DNA from 2 places in the Neisseria sp. P0014.S002 genome. Region 2 is predicted to be linked to the other one. Evidence: predicted binding sites of a transcription regulator. Region 2 holds the regulator's gene; the other holds the start of a gene.
What was found. Region 2 encodes sigma-54, which starts transcription at its own class of promoters, with help from an activator protein. Its sites were predicted from a motif close to CTGGCACGCTTCATGCTT; they were not measured.
Positions count from the first base shown of each region.

Region 1: ACTHSX_RS05000 (pilin) is a predicted target of sigma-54. The motif match lies at 3,837-3,854, and genes of this name have one in related genera.

Region 1 is NZ_JBQCVO010000003.1:116,407-123,915, forward strand. Features, by position in the region: gene ACTHSX_RS04990 (helix-turn-helix domain-containing protein) at 352-648, shown strand; gene glnD ([protein-PII] uridylyltransferase) at 668-3,226, shown strand; gene ACTHSX_RS05000 (pilin) at 4,018-4,497, shown strand; gene ACTHSX_RS05005 (pilin) at 4,602-5,060, shown strand; gene ACTHSX_RS05010 (Lrp/AsnC family transcriptional regulator) at 5,454-5,936, shown strand; gene ACTHSX_RS05015 (DUF1415 domain-containing protein) at 6,054-6,650, shown strand; gene ACTHSX_RS05020 (YbaN family protein) at 6,665-7,024, shown strand; gene ACTHSX_RS05025 (sodium:proton antiporter) at 7,466-7,509, shown strand, end outside.
Region 2 is NZ_JBQCVO010000002.1:371,364-378,872, reverse strand. Features, by position in the region: gene ACTHSX_RS04070 (hypothetical protein) at 1-86, shown strand, start outside; gene ACTHSX_RS04065 (AmpG family muropeptide MFS transporter) at 354-1,631, shown strand; gene hpf (ribosome hibernation-promoting factor, HPF/YfiA family) at 1,705-2,019, opposite strand; gene rpoN (RNA polymerase factor sigma-54) at 2,069-3,424, opposite strand; gene lptB (LPS export ABC transporter ATP-binding protein) at 3,608-4,342, opposite strand; gene lptA (lipopolysaccharide transport periplasmic protein LptA) at 4,413-4,943, opposite strand; gene lptC (LPS export ABC transporter periplasmic protein LptC) at 4,924-5,505, opposite strand; gene ACTHSX_RS04035 (KdsC family phosphatase) at 5,502-6,038, opposite strand; gene ACTHSX_RS04030 (KpsF/GutQ family sugar-phosphate isomerase) at 6,105-7,079, opposite strand; gene tal (transaldolase) at 7,214-7,509, shown strand, end outside.

The DNA of each region.
Region 1 (7,509 bases), on a different contig from region 2:
CAATCAAACCTTATTTTTAATTTATTTCCACTATCCTAAAAATATATTTTCTAAATCAAGCCCGAATTGACCTGTATCAATACCCTAACCCTATTTTCATTTATAATGCCTTTCAATGCTTCAGGGCCAAGCCCGAATCCTCCAGTTTTCCTCTATAAGAGCCAGCTCTCTTATTAAATGATTTTTCTTTCCTCTTGATGTGTGTGTGTTTGGGTGTGGCCGAAAGCCACCCCCTTTTTTTTATACCTACTCTCTTTAAGGCCGTCTGAAAACTTTCAGACGGCCTTTCCTTTCCCCTCACAAAAATAGTATAAAATCCCCTTATCGTTCAAACCACAAACTCAAAACGCCATGGTCAATAAACTCACTCCCCCTCCAAGCCTGCCCGATCCGCAAGACCTCCGCGCCGTTATCGCTTACAACATGCGCCTCTACCGCGTTAATCACGGCTGGTCGCAAGAAGAACTAGCACGCCAATGCGGACTTGACCGCACCTACGTTTCCGCCGTCGAGCGCAAACGCTGGAACATCGCCCTTTCCAACATCGAAAAAATCGCATCCGCACTTAAAATCGCCCCGTACAAACTCCTCCTTCCGCCGCAAGAAATGCTCCGCCAAATGACCGAGCCTGCCGATACCCAAGCTTAATTCACAGCCAGATACCATCATGACCGCCGCCCAACAAGCCATCCAAACCTACCAGCAGCAAAAAGCCGCAGCAGAAACTGCCTACCGCAAAAACAACCGCCCTACCGTTTACTTCCGCGACCATATCGCCGCTGCTGAAACCCTGTTGCAAACCCTCTGGCAAATCCACTTCCCCGACAGTAACGACATCAGTCTCATTGCCATCGGTGGCTTCGGGCGTTGCGAACTCTATCCCCATTCTGACTGGGACTTAGCGATTATTTCCTCGACCCCATTTTCAGACGGCCTGCAACAACAAACCGCCCAATTTATCCAAACCCTTTGGGACGCACGCCTCAATCCCGCCATCAAAAGCGGCAGCATAGAAGAAATCCTCCAAAGCACCCAAAACGACATTACCGGCGAAACCGCCTTTCTAGAAGCACGCCACCTACAAGGCAATGCCGACCTTACCGCCCAGCTGCTAAACAAACTCAACACACGCCGCGACACAGCCGCCTTTATCGAAGCCAAACTCCTCGAAATGGAGCAACGCCATACCAAATCCCAAGGCACAGGCGCACAACTCGAACCCAACATCAAAACCTGCCCCGGCGGCCTGCGCGACATCCACACCCTTATTTGGACAGCCAAAGCACAAGGCATAGACAGCAACCCCACCGCCCTCGTTACCGCCGGCGTCCTTACACGCACCGAAGCCGGCATGCTGGCTCATGGCTACCGCCGCCTCGCCAACATCCGCATTCACCTCCACCTTACCGCCGACCGCTCCGAAGACAGGCTGCTTTTCGACTACCAGTCCCAAGTTGCCGAAAGCTTAGGCTATACCCAACCCGACATCCGCGGCCGAAGCGAAGCCCTGATGCACACCTTCTACCGCGCCACCAAAGCCATCAAACAACTCAACGGCATCCTCATTCCGGTTCTCAAAAACCATCAAACCCCCGGCCGCCTCCAGCACATCCACCCCATCGACAGCCGCTACAAACGCATCGGCCACCAAATCGCCGCCAACGACCTTGCCCTGTTCGAACAAAATCCCGAACACATCTTCACCATCATCCAAACCATGCAGGAGCAAAACATCACCACCATCGAGCCGCAAACCCTGCGCGCATGGTGGGCGGCCACACGAAAAATCAACACCCGTTTCACCCAAAATCCAGAAAACCGCCGCCGCTTCATCCAATTCTTCAAACACGGCACCGGCCTTACCCAAACCCTCCGTTTTCTCAACCTCTACGGCGTACTTGGCCGCTATCTCCCCGCATGGGAAAAAATCATCGGCCTGCTCCAACACGACCTCTTCCATATTTACCCCGTAGACGACCACATCCTGACCGTCGTCCGCAATATGCGCCGTCTCGCCATCGAAACCCACAGCCACGAAATGCCCGAAGCCAGCGCCATCATGCAGGCCTATCCGCGACCACATGTCCTCTACACCGCCGCCCTGCTGCACGACATTGCCAAAGACCGTGGCGGCGATCACGCCAAAGAAGGCATCAAAGACGCACAACAATTCGCTGCCAACCACTACTACACCGAAGAAGAAAGCCACCTCCTCGCATGGCTGGTTGAAAACCACCTGCTCATGTCCACCGTTGCCCAAAAAGAAGACATCCAAGATCCCCATATCCTCCAAGCCTTTTGCCGCCGTATTCCCACACGCGAATACCTTGACGCACTCTACCTACTTACCATTGCCGACATCCGCGGCACCAACCCCAAACTTTGGAACACATGGCGCGCCAGCCTGCTCCAAACCCTCTACCACAGCACCGCCGCCGTTTTAAACAGCAAACACCACGATCCCGAACGCCTCCCCAACCGACGCGAACAAGCCTCGACCGATCAGCTCACGCGCGCCGCCGTCCCCCTCAAAAACCAACAAAAACTCCGTCGCATCCTCGGCAGCGCATACTACGTCCGCCATCAAACACGGGAAATCCTCTGGCACACCGCAAACCTCGCCTACGACACCGAAAGTCCGGCCGTCCGCAGCCGCATCCTTCCCCAAAGCAACAGCCTTCAAGTCATGGTATTCATGCCCAATGGCGACCGCCTCTTCGCACGCCTCTGCCGCATCTTCAGCAGCCACCGCTTCGACATCCAAGCCGCCCGTGCCTTTATTACCGAGCACGACTACATCCTCGACACCTTTATCCTCCAACTTCCTGACAATCTCCCGCCCGAAGAATATCCCGACCGCCAAAGCGCACTCGAAGCCGAACTCAACAGCTTCATCCACGGCAATACCACCGTCCAAAAACAAAGCGGCCGCCCGCACATCAGCCGCCGCATCCGCCACATCCCCATTCCGCCTACCGTAATCATCACCCCCGAAGAAGATTATCCCGGCTGGCACACCATAGACATCACCGCAGTCAACCGCCCTCACCTCCTCGCCGACATCGCCGAGACCTTCTTCGCACACAACATCAGCCTGCGCTACGCCAAAATCACCACCTTGGATCAGCGCATTGAGGACAGCTTCATCACCTACAGCCCATCCCTGCAAGACCCGCAAACCCAAAACACCCTAAAACAGGCATTGATCGAAGTCTTAACCCCATAAAGGCCGTCTGAACATCTTAAAAACATAGGGTGAGCATTTTTTGCCCACCCTAATCACATCCAAAAATATAAACATCCTGAATATACCCTTCTAAAACACTTAAGAAATCCAAAGCCTTAAAATTTAAAACCAGAACTTCCTTCTGACATAAAACTACATTCCAAAATCATAACTCATATGAATATAATTCTAATAACAAATTTTCATTCACCTATTACGCCAAATTCTCTTCAAAAATACTTCCTTTCAAATCTTTTCCTCATCCGTATTCAAACAAAATACGCATAAAAAATAAAACCCATAAAAAACAAAAAAATAAAATCACAAGATATTAAACCCACCGATTAATCCATAAAAACACCGCCCATCTAAATCAATTAACATATTATTAACCAAGCCAAATTTCTGACAAAAAACGTCACATAACCAAACTTGCACACACTCTCTGTCACAAAAAACACAAAACTGACAAAAAACGTCAACCCCCTAATTTTCCTAAAATCCTGAAACTTTCAAACAAAACCACAAAAAACTTAAAAATTAAAAAATAATCCCAATAAAAACAATAAACAAAAAATAAAAAATAAATTTTTTAATCAATTTTGCGCACTTGGCACACAGACTGCTTGAAGCAACACGTCCGATAAGGCCCAAGCCTCAAAGCAGCAAGCCCGACGGAAGCTGTATATTCCTTCTTACTTATGGTTTACTCATAATACATAGTGCCAAGCACATTACGGACTTTTTACTTAAACACAATTATTCACACTTTCAAACTGGAGTTTTAATCAATGAAAGCAATCCAAAAAGGTTTCACCCTGATCGAATTGATGATCGTTATCGCGATTATCGGCATCTTGGCAGTTATCGCCCTGCCTGCATACCAAGACTACACTGCACGTGCTCAAGTTTCTGAAGCCATCTCTTTGATGGAAGGTCAAAAGTCTGCTGTGGTTGAATACTATGCAGATAAAGGCAAATGGCCTACTAGTAATGCCGAAGCAGGTATTGCAGATAAGGAAAGCATTAAAGGTAAATATGTTGCACAAGTAGAAGTTGGTAGCAATGGTATTATTACTGCCACAATGAAAGATAGTGACGTAAATAACGAAATTAAAGAAAAAACCGTATCACTTACTCCAACAGCAACTACAACTACAGGACAAGGTCAAAATGCCAAAACATCTGGCAACGGATCTTTTACTTGGACTTGTAAATCAGGTACAACCAATGGCGTAGATTCAAAATTCTTACCTTCTTCTTGCCGTTAATAATTTGTTACCAACAAATTTAAAAGCTTATAAAGCAAATCCCATAAATATAATTATGGGATTTGCTTTATAAAATAAAAATAAGAAAACGATATACTCAAAAAATGAAAAAACTACGCAAAACCCAAACCGGTTTTAGCCTGATTGAGTTGATGATTGTTATCGGCATTATCGGCATTTTGGCAGTAGCAGCTCTTCCCGCATACCAAAACTATGTTGCCAGAGCACAAGTAGCAGAAGGCATCATGCTTGCCGGCAGTATGAAAAGCTACGTCGAAGAAGCCTATGCAAATAAAGGCAGCTTGCCGCTTGACCTAAATATCAAGCAACTCGCTTCAGACGACAATAAAGTCGGCAACTATGTAAAGATTGTCCGTATTGAAGATAACGGCACCATTGTTGCCGCCATCGGTAATCAAGCCGCTGTTCCTGTGAAGAATACCGAAATCCACCTGACACCAAGTTTTGCAAAAACAGGGGCTACTAAAGGTACAACAGTTTGGTCTTGCGGTGGCACCATGGATACACACTTCCTTCCCGTATCCTGCAAACAGAGCCTGTAAGCTTATTTCCCAAAACACAAAAATACATTGCGAAGAAAATACCCCAAAAAAAAGCCAAATACAAACGCGGAAAATGAATCAAAGCAAAAGAACAAAACTCTCCAAAACAAGGTCATTAAGAGCCTGAATGATCACATTACGAAAATAAATGCCGTCTGAAATCATTTTCAGACGGCCTCTTTATATCCAATTCTAATATGACATAAAGCTTTGGCCTTGATTAGTTTCAGACGGCCTTCATCTTTTCACCACTACATAAAACAAATTCGCAACACTCCTTATAAGACAATTTGTCGCACATCTGAACTCAATATATAATTTAACCATACAAGTCTTTATTTTTAAGCATTTTTCATTTCCAAAACATACATTGCCTACATTGGGAGAACCATCATGCCTCATCTGAACTTGGACAAAACGGATTTAAAGATTCTGCAGGTTTTGCAGGAAAATGGGCGGTTGAGCAATGTTGAACTTTCTGAAAAAGTGGCGCTCTCCCCTTCTCCTTGCCTGCGCCGTCTCAAACAGCTTGAAGATGCGGGCATTATTCAAAAATACGCGGCCCAGCTTTCTCCCGTATCTTTGGGCTTGGGCTTGCAGGCTTTTATCCGTGTATCGATTAGCAAGGCAAAAGATGCGCGCGAGGATTTTTCCGAATCTGTCCGCGCTTGGCCGGAAGTATTGAGCTGCTTTGCTTTAACGGGTGAAACCGACTATCTGCTCCATGCCTTTTTTACCGATATGAACGCGTTTTCCCATTTTGTTTTGGATACGCTGCTTTCGCACCACGGCGTGCAAGATGCGCAATCGAGTTTTGTGTTGAAAGAAATTAAAAACACGACCGCTCTGCCTTTGGTTCATTTGGTTCAGGATTGATAACTTGAAACTGATAAAGGCCGTCTGTTGTTCAGACGGCCTTTTAAATTCCAATGGTTTGCTTTCACGTCCATACACTTGTATACTTTTTAAGAATAATTCACATAAGCTTTTACTATGACTGACGTCGCCCATCTCGATATCGATACTGTTTCAGAACATACCAAACAATGGCTGGAAAAAGCCGTTATCGGGCTGAATCTCTGCCCGTTTGCCAAAGCGCCGCACGTTAAAAACCTGGTTCGCATCGTTGTCAGCGAAGCCCGTCATTTGGACGGTTTCCTTGAGGACTTGGATCGTGAATTGCAGCTTCTGGGCAATACACCCGCTTCAGAATTGGAAACCACTTTACTGGTTCATCCGACGCTATTCCCTGATTTTGAAACCTTCAACCAAGTGCTGGAAATTGCCGACGATGCCGTTGTAGAAAACGAATTGGAAGGCATTGTCCAAATTGCACCGTTCCATCCCGATTTCCAATTTGAAGGCACGGAAGCCGACGACATCAGCAACTACACCAACCGCTCGCCTTACCCAACCTTGCATCTGATTCGTGAAGACAGTATTGCCAAAGCCGCTGAAGCATTTCCTGATGCCTCGGCAATTTTTGACCGCAATATCGCGCTGCTGGAAAAAATGGGGCATGAGGGCTGGGATAAATTAGACATTCCGCGTTGCCCATTTCCACATCACAAGCCGTCTGAAAACAAATAATTGGTGATGGGAAGATGGTTCGCTATTTATTGATTTTTTGCGGCGCAGTGTCGCTTGTCTTGGGCATTATCGGCATTTTCCTGCCATTACTGCCGACTACGCCTTTCATTTTATTGACCGCCGCCTGCTGGGCAAAAGCTTCGCCGCGCTTTCACAATTGGCTCTATCATCACCGCCATTTCGGCCCGATCATACAAAACTGGGAAAACAACGGCGCCGTGCCGCGCAAGGCAAAGTTCTTCGCTATCGGCATGATGGCCCTTTCTTGCCTGTTTATGTTTTGGCGGTTTCCGGAACGCTGGTGGATCGGTGTCATATCATCAGTCTGTTGCAGCTGCGTAGCTGTGTGGATGTGGTTACGGCCGGAAGCATAAAATAAAACAGGTGGGCATTTTCGCTTACCTGTTTTTTATTTTCATACCCAATTTATCCATTAAAACAATCAGTAAGAACCAAAACACCCTATTCATCCTCATTTTTCAGACGGCCTCCATTTATTCAATCAAATGTAAATTTTAGCTAAAATTAATTCAAAGCATTTTTTCGATAGCATTCTTTTCAAGATTTCAAACTCCTGTTTCAAAATCATTTTTTTACTACTTCCCACTACTCCCATCGCTTTTATTTCTTTATTTTTATCAACATTTCTTTTGATTCCAATATTCTAAACCATCCCTTAACACTTGCTTTGCGTTATACTTTCCCCTGACACAACCGCGCAGTTCGTCTGGATATTTTCAGACGGCCTGAATATTTCACCGCCGTGCTCTCTCAACGAAGTTCCTCACGGCGCAACAGAATAAAAAGGAAATACCATGCGCTATCTCTCATTTTCACTGCTTCTTGCCGCCCTTCCTGC
Region 2 (7,509 bases):
AGCCTAAAGGGACAGTAACGGTCGGTCCGATTTCTGCTTTTGCTGTGGACAAATCAGGAAACGGCTACACTGACGGCACAAATTAACACTGATATTTCTCATCGTTCAAACGATCTCTAGGGGTCATCTGAAACTTTCTTAACTTCAATTTTATGAATACACCCAAGCAACCCTTCTTCCGTCCTGAAGTCTCCGTTGCCCGCCAAACCAGTTGTTCCAACAAAAGGCCGTCTGAAACTTAATTTGCTAAAGTTTCAGACGGCCTCTCATTATTCGATAAAGATAACAGAAGTTCATTCGCCATATCCCCCATCTTTGCTACAATATCCCTTTTCTTTTTTATTGATTTCACTATGACAACCGCACCCCAATCCGGCACTTGGCGCAAGATTTTCTCGCGCAGTATGCTGATTTGTATCTTTACAGGCTTCACTTCGGGGCTGCCGCTTTATTTTCTGATCAACCTGATTCCGGCATGGTTGCGCAGCGAACACGTCGATTTGAAAACCATCGGCCTGATGGCACTCATCGGCCTGCCTTTTACTTGGAAATTTATCTGGTCTCCCGTCATCGATTTGGTCAGATTACCTTTTTTAGGACGGCGACGCGGTTGGATGCTGGTTACGCAAATTGGTTTGCTGCTGACCTTGCTCATTTACGCCTTCCTAAATCCTGCTCAGCATTTATATGTAATTATGGGCTTATCGTTAGTGGTCGCCTTTTTTTCTGCCAGCCAAGATATTGTATTGGATGCATTTCGCCGCGAAATTTTGTCAGATGAAGAATTAGGCTTAGGCAACTCTATCCACGTCAACGCCTACCGTATCGCAGCTTTGGTACCCGGCTCGCTCAGCTTGATTTTGGCCGACTTGATGCCTTGGCACAATGTATTCATCATCACGGCGCTGTTTATGTTACCCGGCCTGCTGATGACCCTGTTTTTAGCCAAAGAGCCTGACATTCCACCATCTGTGTCGCGTACATTTGCCCAAACGGTTTCCGACCCTTTCAGTGAGTTCTTCTCCCGCAAAGGCATCAAACAAGCCATATTGGTATTGCTGTTTATCTTCCTCTACAAACTGGGCGACAGTATGGCGACTTCCCTGGCAACGCCGTTTTATTTGGACATGGGCTTCAGCAAAACCGACATCGGCCTGATTGCCAAAAATGCCGGTTTATGGCCTGCCGTCATTGCCGGTATCGCCGGTGGTATTTGGATGTTGAAACTCGGTATCAACAGGGCTTTGTGGGTTTTCGGCGTGGCGCAATGGGTAACGATTCTAGGCTTTGCCTGGCTGGCGGGTTTCGGTAAATTTGAAACCATTACCCTGACGGAACAAATGATGCTTGCGGCCGTGATTGGTGCGGAAGCGGCAGGCGTAGGCTTGGGTACGGCGGCATTTGTCGCCTATATGGCCCGTGAAACCAATCCTGCTTTCACGGCCACACAATTGGCCCTCTTTACCAGCCTGTCAGCTGTTCCCCGTACATTTATCAATGCTTCGGCAGGCTATCTGATTGAAGCGATGGGTTACTTCAATTTCTACTGGCTGTGTTTTGCCCTGGGCATACCCGGCATGTTGCTGCTGTTTAAAGTGGCACCATGGAATGGCGAAAAAGTGAGTAACTAGATTGCCAGTCTAAAACATCTAGCAAAACAAAAGGCCGTCTGAATGTTCAGACGGCCTTTATCATACAAAAACTTTATTCTGCTTCAGGTTTGACAGTGCTGCGGACATCGCCGCTTTTTCCTTTATGTTTCAAAACAGCGCGGTCGAGTTTATCCATCAAAACATCAATCGCGGCGTACATATCCTGTTCAATCGCTTCAACGTGCAAATCTTTGCCTGCCAGATGGACATCGGCTTCGGCTTTTTGGCTGACTTTTTCCACCGAGAGCGTGATGGTCACGGAAATGATGTTGTCGGCGTGGCGGCTGATTCGTGCCAACTTGTCGGAAACGTAGTTTTTGATGGCTTCGGTAACATCAAAATTCAGACCGGTGATTTTCAGATTCATGATACAGCTCCTTCGGTTGGTTAGTCCGTCAAAACGGATCGGAATATATCTACTCGGTAAATTTTCGTTTGTGTGCCGGTGGTATGTCTAATGATTCTCTATATTTAGCCACTGTACGTCTGGCGATTTCAATGCCGCGTTGTTTTAATAATTTGACGAGGGTCTCGTCCGAATAGGGTCTGCTGCTGTCTTCGCTTTCAATCAGCTGGCTCAATACGGCTTTGATTGCGCCTTGGCTGAACCCTTCGCCGTCATCATCGGCATTCACTGCCTGTGTGAAGAAATAGCGTAACGCAAACAAACCGCGCGGGCAAGACAAATATTTCTGATTGGCGGCACGCGAGATGGTACTTTCCGCCAAACCCAATTCGGCGGCGGCATCTTTCATCAGCATGGGCGACAGTCCGATTTCTCCGAAGATGAAAAAATCTTCCTGATTTTTGACGATATACTCGGCAAGGCGGAGGACCGTGCTTTTCCGTAGCTCCAAAGAATCAATGCGCTGCTTGGCTTCGTTGATTTTTTCCTTCCACTCCGGTGCGCCCTCTTCCGCTGATTTCATCAGGTCGCAATACTCCTGATTCAGCTGCAGCTTCGGCCAAGCCGCCTCATTGCTGATGACTTCCCAGCCATCCTTGCCCTCTTTGACCCAAACATCAGGCTGAATATAAGGCGTAGGCGTGGCAGAGGCAAAACCGTAGGCCGGATAGGGATTGAGCTCGGCAATCATATCGAGCGCGGCTTCTATGGTTTCGCTGTCGGTATCGGGATAGAGTTTGCGGAAACGCAGAACGTTTTGTTTGCGGTTTTTGCCTAAGTCTTGAAGCGAACTTTGCACCAAATGCGCGGCCATTTGTCGGGCAGGAGAAGCCGGCAAACGCATCAGCTGCAGCATGAGCGACTCGGTCAAATCCGCTGCCGCCACGCCGGGCGGATCAAAGGTTTGCAATATATCCAGCGCATTTTGCAGGGCTTCTTCGTCCAGCATCCATTCTAACGGCGTGTGGTCGATGATTTCTTCGAGGCTGTCGGTGAGGTAGCCTTGCTCGTCCAAAAAATCAATTAAGACGTGAACATAGGCCGCTTCCACTTGCGAGAGCGGATGCTCGCACACTTGGGCATGCAGATAGTGTTTGAAATCCTCTTCTTCGGCGATGTTGCTCCAAATATCTTCGGCATCGTCGCCGCTCAACTGCTGACCTGCGCGCGGCATGGTGACGGCACGATTGAGCCCGCTATCGGCAAACTCATCGGTTTCCGGACGCTCAAGCAGAGGATTGTCTAACAACCAGTCTTCCACTTCGCGCTCAAGCTCAAGACCCGACATCTGCAAGATACGCAGAGACTGCTGCAGCCGCTGGTTGAGCTGCTGGGTCTGTTTGAGTTTAAGGACGAGTGAAGACATAGTGTTTTTTTCGAAGTGTATGGATAGTTTTTCAGACGGCCTTTGTACGGAGGGCCGTCTGAAAAACTAGGTTATCGGTATTATATTTGTATTCTTAGTAATTATTTCAATATTTAGAGCTACCCTCAATTAAAATGAGAGCCTCGTATGAAACCGGTTTTACGATTGCCGTCAAATATGCATTCAATATTTGAAATTTTCACCCAAGTAAACCGAACGGACTTGTTCATTGTTGACCAAATCATCCGGCTTGCCCGAAGCCAATACCGTGCCGTCGCTGATGATGTAGGCACGGTCGCAGATGCTGAGGGTTTCGCGCACGTTGTGGTCGGTAATCAATACGCCGATACCGCGTGATTTGAGAAACTCGATGATTTTCTGAATATCGATGACGGCAATCGGGTCAACGCCGGCAAAAGGTTCGTCCAACAAAATGAAACGCGGCTGCATGGCCAACACACGCGCGATTTCGACACGGCGGCGTTCGCCACCGGACAAAGACGGCGCAGGGTTGTTGCGCAGGCGTTCGATGTTTAAATCGGCCAACAGTTTTTCAAGTTCGGCATCGATGCGGCTTTTGTCCTTCATGCTGATTTCCAAAATGGCGCGGATATTTTGTTCCACGGTCATTTTGCGGAAAATCGAGGCTTCCTGCGGCAGATAGCCGACGCCGAGGCGGGCGCGTTCGTGAATGGGCAGGTGACGCAACTCTTGTCCGTCCAACATCACGCTGCCTGCATCGGCGGCAATCAGGCCGACAATCATGTAAAAGCTGGTGGTCTTACCCGCGCCGTTAGGGCCGAGCAGGCCGATGACTTCGCCGCTTTCGATTTCTAGGGAAAAGCTTTTGACGACTTGGCGTTTTTTGAAACTTTTTTGCAGGTTTTGAACCACAAGACGGCTGTTGTTTGCGCTCATATTCTGTTGACTTTCGATATTGACCTCAGGCCGTCTGAACCTTTTTCAGACGGCCTTTTTGTGTGTTTTCTTATTTGTTTTTTTGCGTGCTGGACGGCTGGATGACAACGCTGACACGGCCGGATTTGGCGGCGGATTTCACACCGGATTTAGCGCTGCCGTTGATGGTGTAAACCTCGGTTTTGGTGTTGTAAGTGATGACTGCACCTTCGGCCACATCGCCGCCGCGCTGTACTTTGGCATTGCCGGTCAGGGTAACCAGACTGGCTGCGGAAGAATACGTCACGGTATTGGCTTGGCCGTTGACCACGCCTTTGCCGCCGTCCAACTCTTGGCTGAATTTGACGGGCGAGCCGGTGGCTTTCATCAACTGCTCGCTTTTGTCGTTACGCGAAACAGTCACGCTGCCGGCACGGATATTGAGCGTGCCTTGTTTGATGATGACGTTGCCGGAAAAGGTGGTACTTTGGTTATTTTGGTCAAGCGAGCCTTGGTCGGCTTCGATTTGAATCGGCTGCTTGCTGTCGCTTTGCAGGGCAAAGGCCGGGCTGGCGGCAAAAACGGCAACAAGGGCTAAGGTTTTACAAATTTTTTGTATCATAAATTGTGGCTTTCACTTTGGAAGGGAAATTCAGCAAACCGGTTTTGTGGTCATAAGTCATGCCGTTTGCCTGACCGCCGGACTGTCCGTATTGGAAAGTAACGGGGCTGTCGGTATGGGCGTATTGCGCTTCGGTATCGACATTCAAACGTTCGGTTTTGATGATGCCGGCCAAACGCTTGGCATCTGCCGCTTTGTTTAAGACAACATTCTGTTCAAAAACGACTTTCTTGTTTTGAATATTGTACGCGGCCTTGTCGCTGCCGACTTCGTACAACAGGCTGCCGTCGCGGTAAAACGAAAGATGCGGTTTGTCCAAATGCACGTCCGCGCTATTCGGATATTGGACGGCATCGACCGCGCTCAGGTTTTCTTTCAGACGGCCTTCTTGGTCAAAACGTTTGCCGTTGATGCCTTTCATCGAATATTGCGGCTCATTCGGATTGAGAACGACTTCTTCGACTTGCACTTCGCTGATGCGGCCGAGCCACGCCGCCAATGCGCCGAGTGAAACGGCCAACACCAGCGGAAAGGCGATTCCGTAACGCCATCTGATTTTCATCGTACATACTCTTTCAAAGCAGGTTCAAGCGTACCTTGCGCCTGCATAATCAAATCGCACACTTCACGCACCGCGCCTGCGCCGCCGGAACATCGGGTTACATAATGGGCGTATTGCAAAGTAAACCAATGCGCTTCAGGGACGGCGACCGCCAATCCGCAACGCACCATCACGGGCAAATCGACAACATCGTCGCCGACAAAGGCGCACTCATGCTCCTCTACACCGGCCTGTTCGCGTAATTGGGCGTAGGCGGCACGTTTGTCGTGAATGCCTTTGAAGTAATAGTTGATGCCGAGCTGCTTCACGCGGATACCGACGGAAGGCGCATCGCGGCCGGTAATAATCGCCGTTTGCACGCCGCTGGCCTGAAGCATTTTCAAACCGTGTCCGTCCAAAGTGTGGAACGATTTGATTTCTTCACCGTTGTCGCGGATAAAAATGCGACCGTCGGTCAAAACGCCGTCCACATCCAGTATCAGCAGTTTGATACCTAAAGCGCGTCGTTGCAGGTCGGAAGAGAGGTTTTGCATAAGGTTTCCTTATTTCAGACGGCCTATTCTAGCATAAGGCCGTCTGAAAACGTTTTTGCCATCGTTTCAGACAATTCGTGCCATCAATAAATCATGCATGTTCAGCGCGCCAATCAGCATGCCGTTTTCTTCGACCACCAGCAAACCGTTCACATGGCCGCTTTGCATGGCTTTCAAAGCTTCAGTGGCAAGGCGGTCGGCAGAGATGGTTTTTGGAGAAGCGTGCATGATGTCGTCCACTTTCAAACCGGCAAAGCTGTCGCGTTCTTGAAACAGACGGCGCAAGTCACCATCGGTAAACACGCCTTTCAGACGGCCTTCGGCATCGGTTACCGCCAACATACCCAAGCCTTTTTCACTCATGCGGACAATGGCTTCTTTCAACGGCGTACCCAACAAAACGGCAGGCAGGGCTTCGTCTTTGTGCATGATATCCGCCACACGCAGCAACAGGCGTTTGCCCAAGCTGCCGGCCGGATGGCTCAACGCGAAATCGTCGGGCGTAAACGCACGCGCCTGCAGCAATACTACCGCTAGCGCATCGCCCAACGCCATTACGGCAGTCGTACTGGAAGTCGGCGCAAGGCCGAGCGGACAAGCTTCTTTGGAAACAGCCGCGGTAATATGGATATCGGCATGGCGCGCCATGGTCGAAGTCGGATGGGCAGTGATACAAATAAGCGTGATGTTTTTGCGTTTCAACGCCGGAATAATCGCCGCAATTTCATCGCTTTCGCCTGAATTGGAAATAGCAACCACGACATCGTGGTCCACAATCATGCCCAAATCGCCGTGTGCCGCTTCGGCAGGATGGACGAAAAACGCAGGCGTGCCGGTGGAAGCCATGGTTGCCGCCATTTTGCGGCCGATGTGTCCGGACTTGCCCATGCCGGTAATGACGACCCTACCCTTGCAGTGCAACAACGCTTCCGCCGCACGGACAAAATCATGGTCCAAAGCCGCCGCAATTTCACGCAAACCTTCGGCTTCCGTATCCAATACATCGCGCGCCCAGTCGAGATAAAGTGTGTTTTCCGCCATCAAAGCTACCTTTCATGCTTGAATTTAGGTTTGTTTTGCCCAAATTAATCGGCTGTAAACTGTTCAAATTCATCGAATCGGCGTAGCATTACCGCCACTTCACAAACAAACCTATTATGTAAAAGGAATCAGAGATGACTATTTTATCGGACGTTAAAGCATTAGGACAACAAATCTGGTTGGACAATCTCTCCCGTTCGCTGGTACAAAGCGGCGAGTTGGCAGAAATGCTGAAGCAAGGTGTGTGTGGCGTAACTTCCAATCCTGCCATTTTCCAAAAAGCCTTTGCCGGAGATGCCCTGTACGCCGATGAAGTAGCCGCGCTCAAACAGCAAGACCTGACCCCGAAACAACGCTACGAAACCATGGCGGTTGCCGATGTGCAAGCCGCCTGCGACGTGTGCCTTGCCGAACACGAATCCACCGGCGG